DNA from 3 places in the Streptomyces sp. S07_1.15 genome. Region 1 is predicted to be linked to each of the others. Evidence: predicted binding sites of a transcription regulator. Region 1 holds the regulator's gene; each other region holds the start of a gene.
The links. Region 1 encodes HrcA, which represses chaperone genes, less so after heat shock. Its sites were predicted from a motif close to TTNGCACTCNGNNNNNCNGAGTGCNAA; they were not measured.

Region 1 (3,270 bases):
CGCTCGACGAGTTCGGCGTCGTGCCGTCCCTCCACGTAGATCCGCCCGGCGCGCGCGACCCGTGCCCGCGCCTCCGGGACGGCGACCGACCCCGAGGCGGTGCGGGCCGGGCGGTGCGGGGCGGCGGGCGCGGCGGCCGCGGGGCGCACCAGCGTGACCGTGCGCCCCTCCAGCAGGAAGCCGCGCGACTCCATCGGGAACACCCGGTGCTTGCCGAAGCGGTCCTCCAGGGTCACCACGGGCCCCTGTGCCGTCTTCTCGCAGCGGATCACCGCGCCGCAGAACCCGGTGGCGGCCTCCTCCACGACGAGACCGGGCTCGGCCGCCACCTCGGGCGCCGGCCGGGTCTTCTTCCACGGCGGGGTCAGATCGGGCCCGTACTGTCTGCTGCGCATGGGCACAGACGATACGAATGGCGGACCGGCGCCGGTCACGACACGCCGAACCGCCCCGCCAGCGCGTCGCGTTGGGCCCGTACGAAGCGGGCGTCCACCACCGCTCCGTGACCGGGCACGTACAGCGCGTCCTCGCCGCCGAGTTCCACCAGCCGGTCCAGCGCGGCCGGCCAGCGCCCGGGCACGGCGTCCGGGCCGGCCTGGGGCTCCCCCGACTGCTCCACCAGATCGCCGCAGAAGACGACACAGGGGTCGCCCGGCACCAGCACCGCCAGATCGTGCGGGGTGTGCCCGGGCCCGACGTTGACGAGCACGGCCTCCCGGCCCCCGCCGAGGGCCAGCGTCATCTCGCCGGAGACCGGGTGCCCCGGGCGGACCAGCAGATCGGCGGCCTCGGCAGCGTCCCCGGCGTCCAGTCCGTGGCGGACGGCGTCGGCGGCCACCGCCTCCCGCCCGGCGCCGAGCAGCCGGTCCAGGCCCACTGCCGCGTACGTCCGGGCGCCGGCGAAGGCCGCCGCGCCCAGCACATGGTCGAAATGCCCGTGCGTGAATGCGAGATGGGTCACGTCGCGCCCCGCCAGGCGCCGGGCCCACCGGCGGATGTCCGCCCCCTCGGCGAGGCTCGCCCCCGCGTCCACGACCAGGGCCGCGTCCGGCCCGTACACCAGTCCCGTGGTGGCGTCCCAGCCCGGCAGGCGGCGGCGTGCGACGCCGCGCGCCAGTTGCTCCCAGTCCGCCTCTTCCCAACCGCGCTCCATACGATGACGCTAGTCGCAGGCGGGTCGCCGTGTCCGCCCGAGGTGCCGTCCACCGGCCGCGTATCCGCCCCGTAACCGGTCCGGCCTTGCCCTTGCCGTACCACACCGCCGTACACTTGGCCGGGGAAACTGGCACTCGCGCGGATCGAGTGCCAGAGACCGGACCAGAGGGACCGACTGGGAGGTGAGCGCGATGCTGAGCGAACGCAGACTCGAAGTGCTGCGCGCCATCGTCCAGGACTACGTCGGCACCGAGGAGCCGGTCGGCTCCAAGGCGCTCACGGAGCGCCACCGCCTCGGCGTGTCGCCCGCCACCGTGCGCAACGACATGGCCGCGCTGGAGGACGAGGGCTTCATCGCCCAGCCGCACACCAGTGCCGGTCGCATCCCCACGGACAAGGGCTACCGGCTGTTCGTCGACAAGCTCGCCGGTGTGAAACCGCTCTCCACGGCGGAGCGCCGGGCCATCCAGAACTTCCTGGACGGCGCCGTCGACCTGGACGACGTGGTGGGGCGTACGGTGCGGCTGCTCGCGCAGCTGACCCGGCAGGTGGCGGTGGTGCAGTATCCGTCGCTCACCCGCTCGACCGTGCGCCATGTCGAACTGCTGTCCATGGCGCCCGCGCGGCTCATGCTCGTCCTGATCACCGACACCGGCCGGGTCGAACAGCGCATGGTGGACTGCCCCGCGCCGTTCGGGGAGACCTCGCTGGCCGATCTGCGGGCCCGCCTCAACAGCGCGGTTTCCGGCCACCGTTTCGCGGATGTGCCGCGCTTGGTGCAGGATCTTCCGGAGTCCTTCGAGACGGAGGACCGCGGGACGGTCTCCACGGTGCTCGCCACCCTCATGGAGACCCTCGTCGAGGAGACCGAGGAGCGGCTGATGATCGGCGGTACCGCCAATCTCACCCGTTTCCGCCACGACTTCCCGCTGACCATCCGGCCCGTGCTGGAGGCTCTGGAGGAGCAGGTCGTGCTGCTGAAGCTGCTCGGCGCCTCCGAGGAGCCCGGGATGACGGTGCGCATCGGGCACGAGAACGCCCATGAGGGCCTGACATCCACCTCCGTCGTCGCCGTCGGCTACGGTTCGGGCGACGAGGCGGTGGCGAAACTCGGCGTGGTCGGACCGACCCGCATGGATTACCCCGGAACGATGGGAGCGGTACGCGCAGTGGCACGTTACGTCGGACAGATCCTGGCGGAGTCGTAAGTGGCCACCGACTACTACGCCGTACTGGGCGTGAGCCGGGACGCTGGACAGGACGAGATCAAGAAGGCGTTCCGCCGTCTCGCACGCGAGCTGCACCCGGACGTCAATCCGGACCCCAAGACGCAGGAGCGGTTCAAGGAGATCAACGCCGCCTACGAGGTGCTGTCGGACCCGCAGAAGAAGCAGGTCTACGACCTCGGCGGGGACCCGATGTCGGGCGCCGGCGGCGGCGCGGGCCCCGGCTTCGGCGGGGCCGGCTTCGGCAACTTCTCCGACATCATGGACGCGTTCTTCGGCACCGCCTCGCAGCGCGGCCCGAGATCCCGCACCCGGCGCGGCCAGGACGCGATGATCCGGCTCGAAGTCGAGCTGGACGAGGCCGCGTTCGGCACCACCAAGGACATCCAGGTCGACACGGCCGTCGTCTGCAACACCTGCAGCGGCGAGGGCGCCGCCCCCGGCACCTCCGCCCAGACCTGCGACATGTGCCGCGGCCGCGGTGAGGTCTCCCAGGTGACGCGGTCCTTCCTGGGCCAGGTCATGACCTCCCGCCCCTGCCCGCAGTGCCAGGGCTTCGGCACCGTCGTGCCGACCCCGTGCCCGGAGTGCGCCGGTGACGGCCGCATCCGCTCGCGGCGCACCCTGACCGTCAAGATCCCGGCGGGTGTGGACAACGGCACCCGGATCCAGCTCGCGGGCGAGGGCGAGGTCGGCCCCGGCGGCGGCCCGCCCGGTGATCTCTACGTCGAGATCCACGAGGTGCCGCACCCGGTCTTCCAGCGGCGCGGCGACGATCTGCACTGCACGGTCACCATCCCGATGACGGCGGCGGCCCTCGGCACCCAGTGCCCGCTGGAGACGCTGGACGGCATGGAGGAGGTCGACATCCGGCCCGGCACCCAGTCCG
Region 2 (3,270 bases), 1.2 Mb from region 1:
GGAGGAGATCGAGGCCGCGCTGGCCGCCACGGGCGGTGAGGTGAAGAACGCCGTTCTGGTGCTGCTCGGCGGCGTGGACGCCCCCACGGCGGCCCGTCTGCTGGACGGGGCGGACGGGCGTCTCCGCACCGCCCTGGAGGCGGCCGCGGAACGCTGAGCCGCCACCCGACAGCCCAACAGCCCGGCAACCCAGCAACCCGGCGGTCCGGCTCCGGCAGCCGGGCGGCCCGCGACGCGGGCCGGGGAACGCCGAAGGGCGGCACCCCGCGAGGAGTGCCGCCCTCCGGTACAGAGGATCGACGTGACCGGCCGGGGCCGATCAGAAGTCCATGTCACCGCCGGGCATACCACCCGGAGCGGCCGCGGCGGCCTTCTCCGGCTTGTCGGCGATGACGGCCTCGGTGGTGAGGAACAGCGCGGCGATCGACGCGGCGTTCTGCAGCGCGGAGCGCGTGACCTTCGCCGGGTCGATGACGCCCTCGGCCATCAGGTCGGTGTACTCGCCGGTCGCGGCGTTGAGGCCGTGACCCGGAGTCAGGTTCCGCACCTTCTCGACCACGACGCCGCCCTCGAGACCGGCGTTGACCGCGATCTGCTTGAGCGGGGCCTCCAGCGCGAGCTTGACGGCCTGCGCACCGGTGGCCTCGTCACCCGAGAGGTCCAGCTTCTCGAAGACGGAGACGGTCTGCAGCAGGGCCACGCCACCACCGGCGACGATGCCCTCCTCGACGGCGGCCTTGGCGTTGCGCACCGCGTCCTCGATGCGGTGCTTGCGCTCCTTCAGCTCGACCTCGGTGGCGGCACCGGCCTTGATGACGGCCACGCCGCCGGCCAGCTTCGCCAGGCGCTCCTGGAGCTTCTCGCGGTCGTAGTCCGAGTCGGAGTTCTCGATCTCGGCCCGGATCTGGTTGACGCGGCCCTGGACCTGCTCGCTGTCGCCGGCGCCGTCGACGATCGTCGTCTCGTCCTTGGTGATGACGATCTTGCGGGCGCGGCCCAGCAGCTCCAGACCGGCGTTCTCCAGCTTGAGGCCGACCTCCTCGGAGATGACGGTGCCACCGGTGAGGATGGCGATGTCGCCGAGCATGGCCTTGCGGCGGTCACCGAAGCCGGGCGCCTTGACCGCGACGGACTTGAAGGTGCCGCGGATCTTGTTGACGACCAGGGTCGAGAGCGCCTCGCCCTCGACGTCCTCGGCGATGATCAGCAGCGGCTTGCCGGACTGCATGACCTTCTCCAGCAGCGGGAGGAGGTCCTTGACCGCGCTGACCTTGGAGTTGACGATCAGGATGTACGGGTCGTCGAGCGACGCCTCCATCCGCTCCATGTCGGTGGCGAAGTAGGCGGAGATGTAGCCCTTGTCGAAGCGCATGCCCTCGGTGAGCTCGAGCTCCAGCCCGAAGGTCTGCGACTCCTCGACGGTGATGACGCCTTCCTTGCCGACCTTGTCCATGGCCTCGGCGATGAGCTCGCCGATCTGGGGGTCGCCGGCGGAGATGGAGGCCGTGGAGGCGATCTGCTCCTTGGTCTCGACGTCCTTCGCCTGCTCCAGCAGGGCGGCGGAGACGGCCTCGACGGCCTTCTCGATACCGCGCTTGAGAGCCATCGGGTTGGCGCCCGCGGCTACGTTGCGGAGGCCCTCGCGGACCAGCGCCTGGGCCAGGACGGTCGCGGTCGTCGTGCCGTCACCGGCGACGTCGTCGGTCTTCTTCGCGACTTCCTTGACCAGCTCGGCGCCGATCTTCTCGTACGGGTCCTCGAGCTCGATCTCCTTGGCGATGGAGACACCATCGTTGGTGATCGTGGGCGCGCCCCACTTCTTCTCGAGGACGACGTTCCGGCCCTTGGGGCCGAGAGTGACCTTGACGGCGTCGGCGAGCTGGTTCATTCCGCGCTCGAGGCCGCGCCGCGCCTCCTCGTCGAACGCGATGGTCTTGGCCATGTGAAGTGGTCCTCCCAGGACTTCGGGGTCCCCCCGGCCTGCGGCTGGGGGAGGATTTCTCCGGACCGCGCTGGCGCCCGCGACGGACGGCCTGCCGGCCTCGCGGTTCCTTGCCCCGCTTGGCCTGCGGGCCTCACCGACCCGGTCCTTCTGTCACTCTCCGGGGGAGAGTGCTAACGCCAATGATTAGCACTCTCCCCCTTCGAGTGCAAGCGCCCACCGGAGCCTCCGGGCGCGTACGGCCCTCATGGCGCGGACGGGGACGGGCACGGGCCGGGACGGGGACGGGCGCGGGCACGACGAAGGGCCCGCACCCCCTGCGCCGGGGATGCGGGCCCTTCCGAGGTGTGGCCGGTCGGCGCTCAGCCGGCGACGCGGACCATGTCCGCCTGCGGCCCCTTCTGGCCCTGCGAGATCTCGAACTCCACCCGCTGGCCTTCTTCGAGGGTGCGGTAGCCGTCCATCTGGATCGCGCTGTAGTGCACGAAGACGTCCGCACCACCGTCGACCGCGATGAAGCCGTATCCCTTCTCCGCGTTGAACCACTTGACGGTGCCCTGAGCCATTCCTAACTCCCCTATTACTGGCCCTTGCGCAGGACCGCACTCCGCGGACCCGGGTCAGACCTCACGACCCAGCGGTCCCTTGGCCGTCGGCATGGGGGGACCACCGGGAAGTGTGCGCCGGAACGCGTCGACCGCGGCCGAATGTATCTGCCCAACTGCCCTCTGCAACAGGTCAATCGGACGAGAATTCAGCCGCGGCCGGAAAGGAGCTTCCGGGGGATTCACGGAAAATCCGGGGCAACCCGGACCGGGCATGACGGACCTGCGCGACAAATCGCCCTCGTCCTTCGGACACAGGTTGTCGCGTTCTCGTCTGCGGTCGGCGGATGCCGGAAGGGGATCGGACCAACTGTACCGTGCTCAACGACGCGGAATTACCCCCTCCGTTTCTTTGACGGAGGGGGCAATCGCGGTGACGCAGGGTGGGTCCACCGGGTGATCCGCTTCCGGACCGCCCCGGTGCGGCGGCTCAGCCGCCGGCGACCGCCGGGATGATCGAGACGCCCGCGCCGTCCGGCGTGGCCGTCTCCAGGCCCTCGGCGAAGCGGACGTCGTCGTCGTTGACGTAGACGTTCACGAAGCGGCGCAGCTTGCCGGCGTCGTCCAGCACGCGGGCGCCGATGCCCTGGTGGTTCTTCTCCAGGTCCGCGAGCACCTCGGCGAGCGTCGCGCCCTCGGCCTCCACCTCGGCCTTGCCGCCGGTGTAGGTCCGCAGGATGGTCGGGATTCGGACGGTGACGCTCATGCGAGGCCTGCCTCTCG
Region 3 (3,270 bases), 2.4 Mb from region 1:
TGTTGACGACGAGGGTGGAGAGCGCCTCGCCCTCGACGTCCTCGGCGACGATCAGCAGCGGCTTGGAGGAGCCGGCCTGGATGACCTTCTCCAGCAGCGGCAGCATGTCCTGGATGGAGGCGATCTTGCCCTGGTGGATCAGGATGTACGGGTCGTCGAGGACGGCCTCCATACGCTCCTGGTCGGTCACCATGTACGGCGAGAGGTAGCCCTTGTCGAAGGCCATGCCCTCGGTGAAGTCGAGCTCCAGGCCGAAGGTGTTGGACTCCTCGACGGTGATGACACCGTCCTTGCCGACCTTGTCCATCGCCTCGGCGATGAGCTCGCCGACCTGCTTGTCCTGGGCGGACAGACCGGCGACCGCGGCGATGTCCGCCTTGGAGTCGATCGGGCTGGCGGTGGCCAGCAGCTCCTCCGACATCGCCTTGACGGCGGCGTCGATGCCCTTCTTCAGGGCGGCCGGGGAGGCGCCGGCGGCGACGTTGCGCAGGCCCTCGCGGACCAGCGCCTGGGCCAGCACGGTCGCGGTGGTGGTGCCGTCACCCGCGATGTCGTTGGTCTTGGTCGCCACCTCCTTGACGAGCTGGGCGCCCAGGTTCTCGTACGGGTCTTCGACCTCGACCTCGCGGGCGATGGTGACACCGTCGTTGGTGATGGTCGGAGCGCCGAACTTCTTGTCGATGACGACGTTGCGGCCCTTGGGGCCGATCGTCACCTTCACGGTGTCGGCGAGCTTGTTGACGCCGCGCTCGAGGGCGCGACGGGCGTCCTCGTCGAACTTAAGGATCTTCGCCATGGGTTGCCTGAGTCCTCTCAACGAGCCGCGCCCCGGCGCCCGGTGGTTCAGTACACGGGAGAGCCGGGGCGCAGATCAGAATTGCTGGGTGAATTACTTCTCGACGATCGCGAGCACGTCGCGAGCCGAGAGGACGAGGTACTCCTCGCCGCTGTACTTCACCTCGGTGCCGCCGTACTTGCTGTAGAGCACGACATCGCCGACGGAAACGTCGAGCGGAAGACGGTTGCCGTCCTCGAAGCGGCCCGGACCGACGGCAAGGACGACGCCCTCCTGGGGCTTCTCCTTCGCGGTGTCCGGGATGACCAGGCCGGAAGCCGTGGTCTGTTCGGCGTCGAGCGGCTGGACCACAATGCGGTCCTCGAGCGGCTTGATGGCAACCTTGGAGCTGGCGGTCGTCACGATCCGACCTCCCCCTTCGGAGATCTCACGGGGTTAACTGTCTGAGGTGGCGACCGGGTAAATCCGTCGTCGCGGGTGCCGGACCTGCCCGTCGCTGTGTTGGCACTCGCCGGTGGTGAGTGCCAGCGCCGAGCCTATGACGGCGTTAGCACTCGGTCAAGCTGAGTGCCAACGAGTCGTGGCGCCGGCGGCCCGGAGCGGGGGCGGGCAGAGGACCGTCCGGGGGGATACGGGGTGCCCGAGGGCGCGCACGGGGCGCGTACGCGCCGGTTCCGGGCAGGCCGACGCGCCGCCGGCGCCGGGGCGTGGCGGCGCGTGACGGCGCGTGGCGGCGCGTGGGAGAAGCCGGGGCCCGCGGACCCGCGGTGGCGGGCCGGGCGGCGTCACTGCATGGCGGACATGTCCATGTTCACGACCTCCCAGTGGTGCCCGTCCGGGTCCTGGAAGGAACGGACGTACATCGGGCCCTCCTCCATGGTGTCGCTCGCCGGCGAGCCGCCGGACGCCAGCGCCGTGTCCACCAGCCGGTCGACCTCCTCGCGGCTCTCGGCGGCGAGGGCGGTGATCACCTCGGTGCTGCTCGCGGTGTCCGCGATCTCCTTCCTGATGAAGCCCTTGAAGAAGGGCTCGGCCAGCAGCATCGCGAAGATGCTCTCCTCCTTGAGCACCAGACACGCGGACTTCTCGTCGGAGAACCGCTCGTCGAAGGAGTAGCCGAGTGCGCCGAAGAAGGCGCGGGAGCGCTGGACGTCCTTGACGGGGAGGTTGACGAAAACGCTGGTGACAGCCATGGTGTCGCCTCTTCTCTCTCGCTCGCGCCGCTCGCCGGCGCGAAGCTCTGCTGTGGGGTCGCTGTACGGGGGCGGACCGGCGGACGGGGCGGAACTCATCGGTGGCGACGGGCTTTTCTCGGGTCTCCCTCGGCGGGCCGGCGGCCCCGGCCGGGCCGGCGCGGGCGGGCGGGGCGGGCGCCCAGGGGCCATCGCCCGCTCAGGAGCCGCCGACGTAGTCCTCCAGCAGGGCCACCGCGAACCCCTCCTCGGTGGCCTGGTCCAGCACCCGCCGCAGGACGTCCCGCATGTCGCCCTTCCAGTGGGCCCGCCCCCGGAAGTGCGTGAGGACGATGTCGCCGGGGCGGAACCGCCCGTCCAGCGCCCCGCGGCGGTACTCCGTCCGCCCGGGGAAGACCTCCTGGTTCCACAGCGGCACGACCTCGATCCCGCAGGACGCGGCCGCGCGCAGGGTGGAGCGGTCGTAGCCGCCGAACGGGGGGCGGAACATCGTGGGGCGCACGCCGGTCTCCCGCTCCAGGTTGTCCTGCTGGCCGCAGATCTCGCGGCGCTGCTTCTCATAGGGGAGAGCGGGGAGGTAGGGGTGGGTGAGGGTGTGGTTCTGCGTCCCGGCGCCCAGGTCGCGCAGCCGGCGGAAGTACCCGTAGTCCTCGCGGGCCAGGCTGTGCGTGAGGAAGGCGCTGACCGGGACGTTCAGCTCCCGGACCATGCGGAGCAGCCGGGGGTCCTTGTCGGCGCCGTCGTCGATGGTCAGGAAGATGACGCGGTCGTCGGTGGGGACCCGGGTGATCACATGCGGCAGCCCGTCCTCCGGGCGGTGCGGGCCGCGGCGGAGCCCTTCCGGGGTGGTCAGCACCGGCTTGACGACGGGCGGGGGCGGCGGGGCGAGCGGGGCCGAGCGCAGCCCCCACCTGCGGGCCACGGCGGGGCGCGCGGCCGGGGCGCGCCGCAGCCGCTCGGCGCGGGCGGCGAGGGCCCGGGCGGGGACGGAGAGCAGGTCGCCCGAGCCGGGCGCCTCGTCCGGGGCGGCGTTCCGGGCGTCGAGGGAGGGATCGGGGACCGGCCCGTGCTCCTCGGAGGGGCCGCAGGCCGCGGCGAGGAGTCCGGTGAGGACGAGGGCGGCGGCGGTGCGGCCGGTACGGCCGGCACGGGGCCGGGCCGTTCCGCGGGAACGGGGGCGGGAGCGGGGGCCCGGGCACGGTTGGTTCGGGGGCCGGGGGGCACGGCCGGGATGGCCGGAGCAGCCGCAGTCGCCGGCCCCGCCGGCCCCGCCGGGGCCGT

Region 2: the regulator HrcA is predicted to act here: its motif matches at 2,093-2,119, upstream of groL (chaperonin GroEL).
Region 3: the regulator HrcA is predicted to act here: its motif matches at 1,344-1,370, upstream of groES (co-chaperone GroES).

Annotation. Positions count from the first base shown of each region.
Region 1 covers NZ_JAJBZK010000001.1:5,247,939-5,251,208, forward strand. Annotated here, with positions in the region: gene LIX60_RS22440 (DUF3097 domain-containing protein) at 1-395, opposite strand, end outside; gene LIX60_RS22445 (MBL fold metallo-hydrolase) at 431-1,153, opposite strand; gene hrcA (heat-inducible transcriptional repressor HrcA) at 1,347-2,363, shown strand; gene dnaJ (molecular chaperone DnaJ) at 2,364-3,270, shown strand, end outside.
Region 2 covers NZ_JAJBZK010000001.1:4,069,795-4,073,064, reverse strand. Annotated here, with positions in the region: gene murQ (N-acetylmuramic acid 6-phosphate etherase) at 1-157, shown strand, start outside; gene groL (chaperonin GroEL) at 320-1,942, opposite strand; gene LIX60_RS17665 (cold-shock protein) at 2,305-2,508, opposite strand; gene LIX60_RS17660 (MoaD/ThiS family protein) at 2,978-3,253, opposite strand; gene thrC (threonine synthase) at 3,250-3,270, opposite strand, start outside.
Region 3 covers NZ_JAJBZK010000001.1:2,891,089-2,894,358, forward strand. Annotated here, with positions in the region: gene groL (chaperonin GroEL) at 1-796, opposite strand, end outside; gene groES (co-chaperone GroES) at 890-1,198, opposite strand; gene LIX60_RS12255 (VOC family protein) at 1,582-1,989, opposite strand; gene LIX60_RS12260 (polysaccharide deacetylase family protein) at 2,189-3,270, opposite strand, start outside.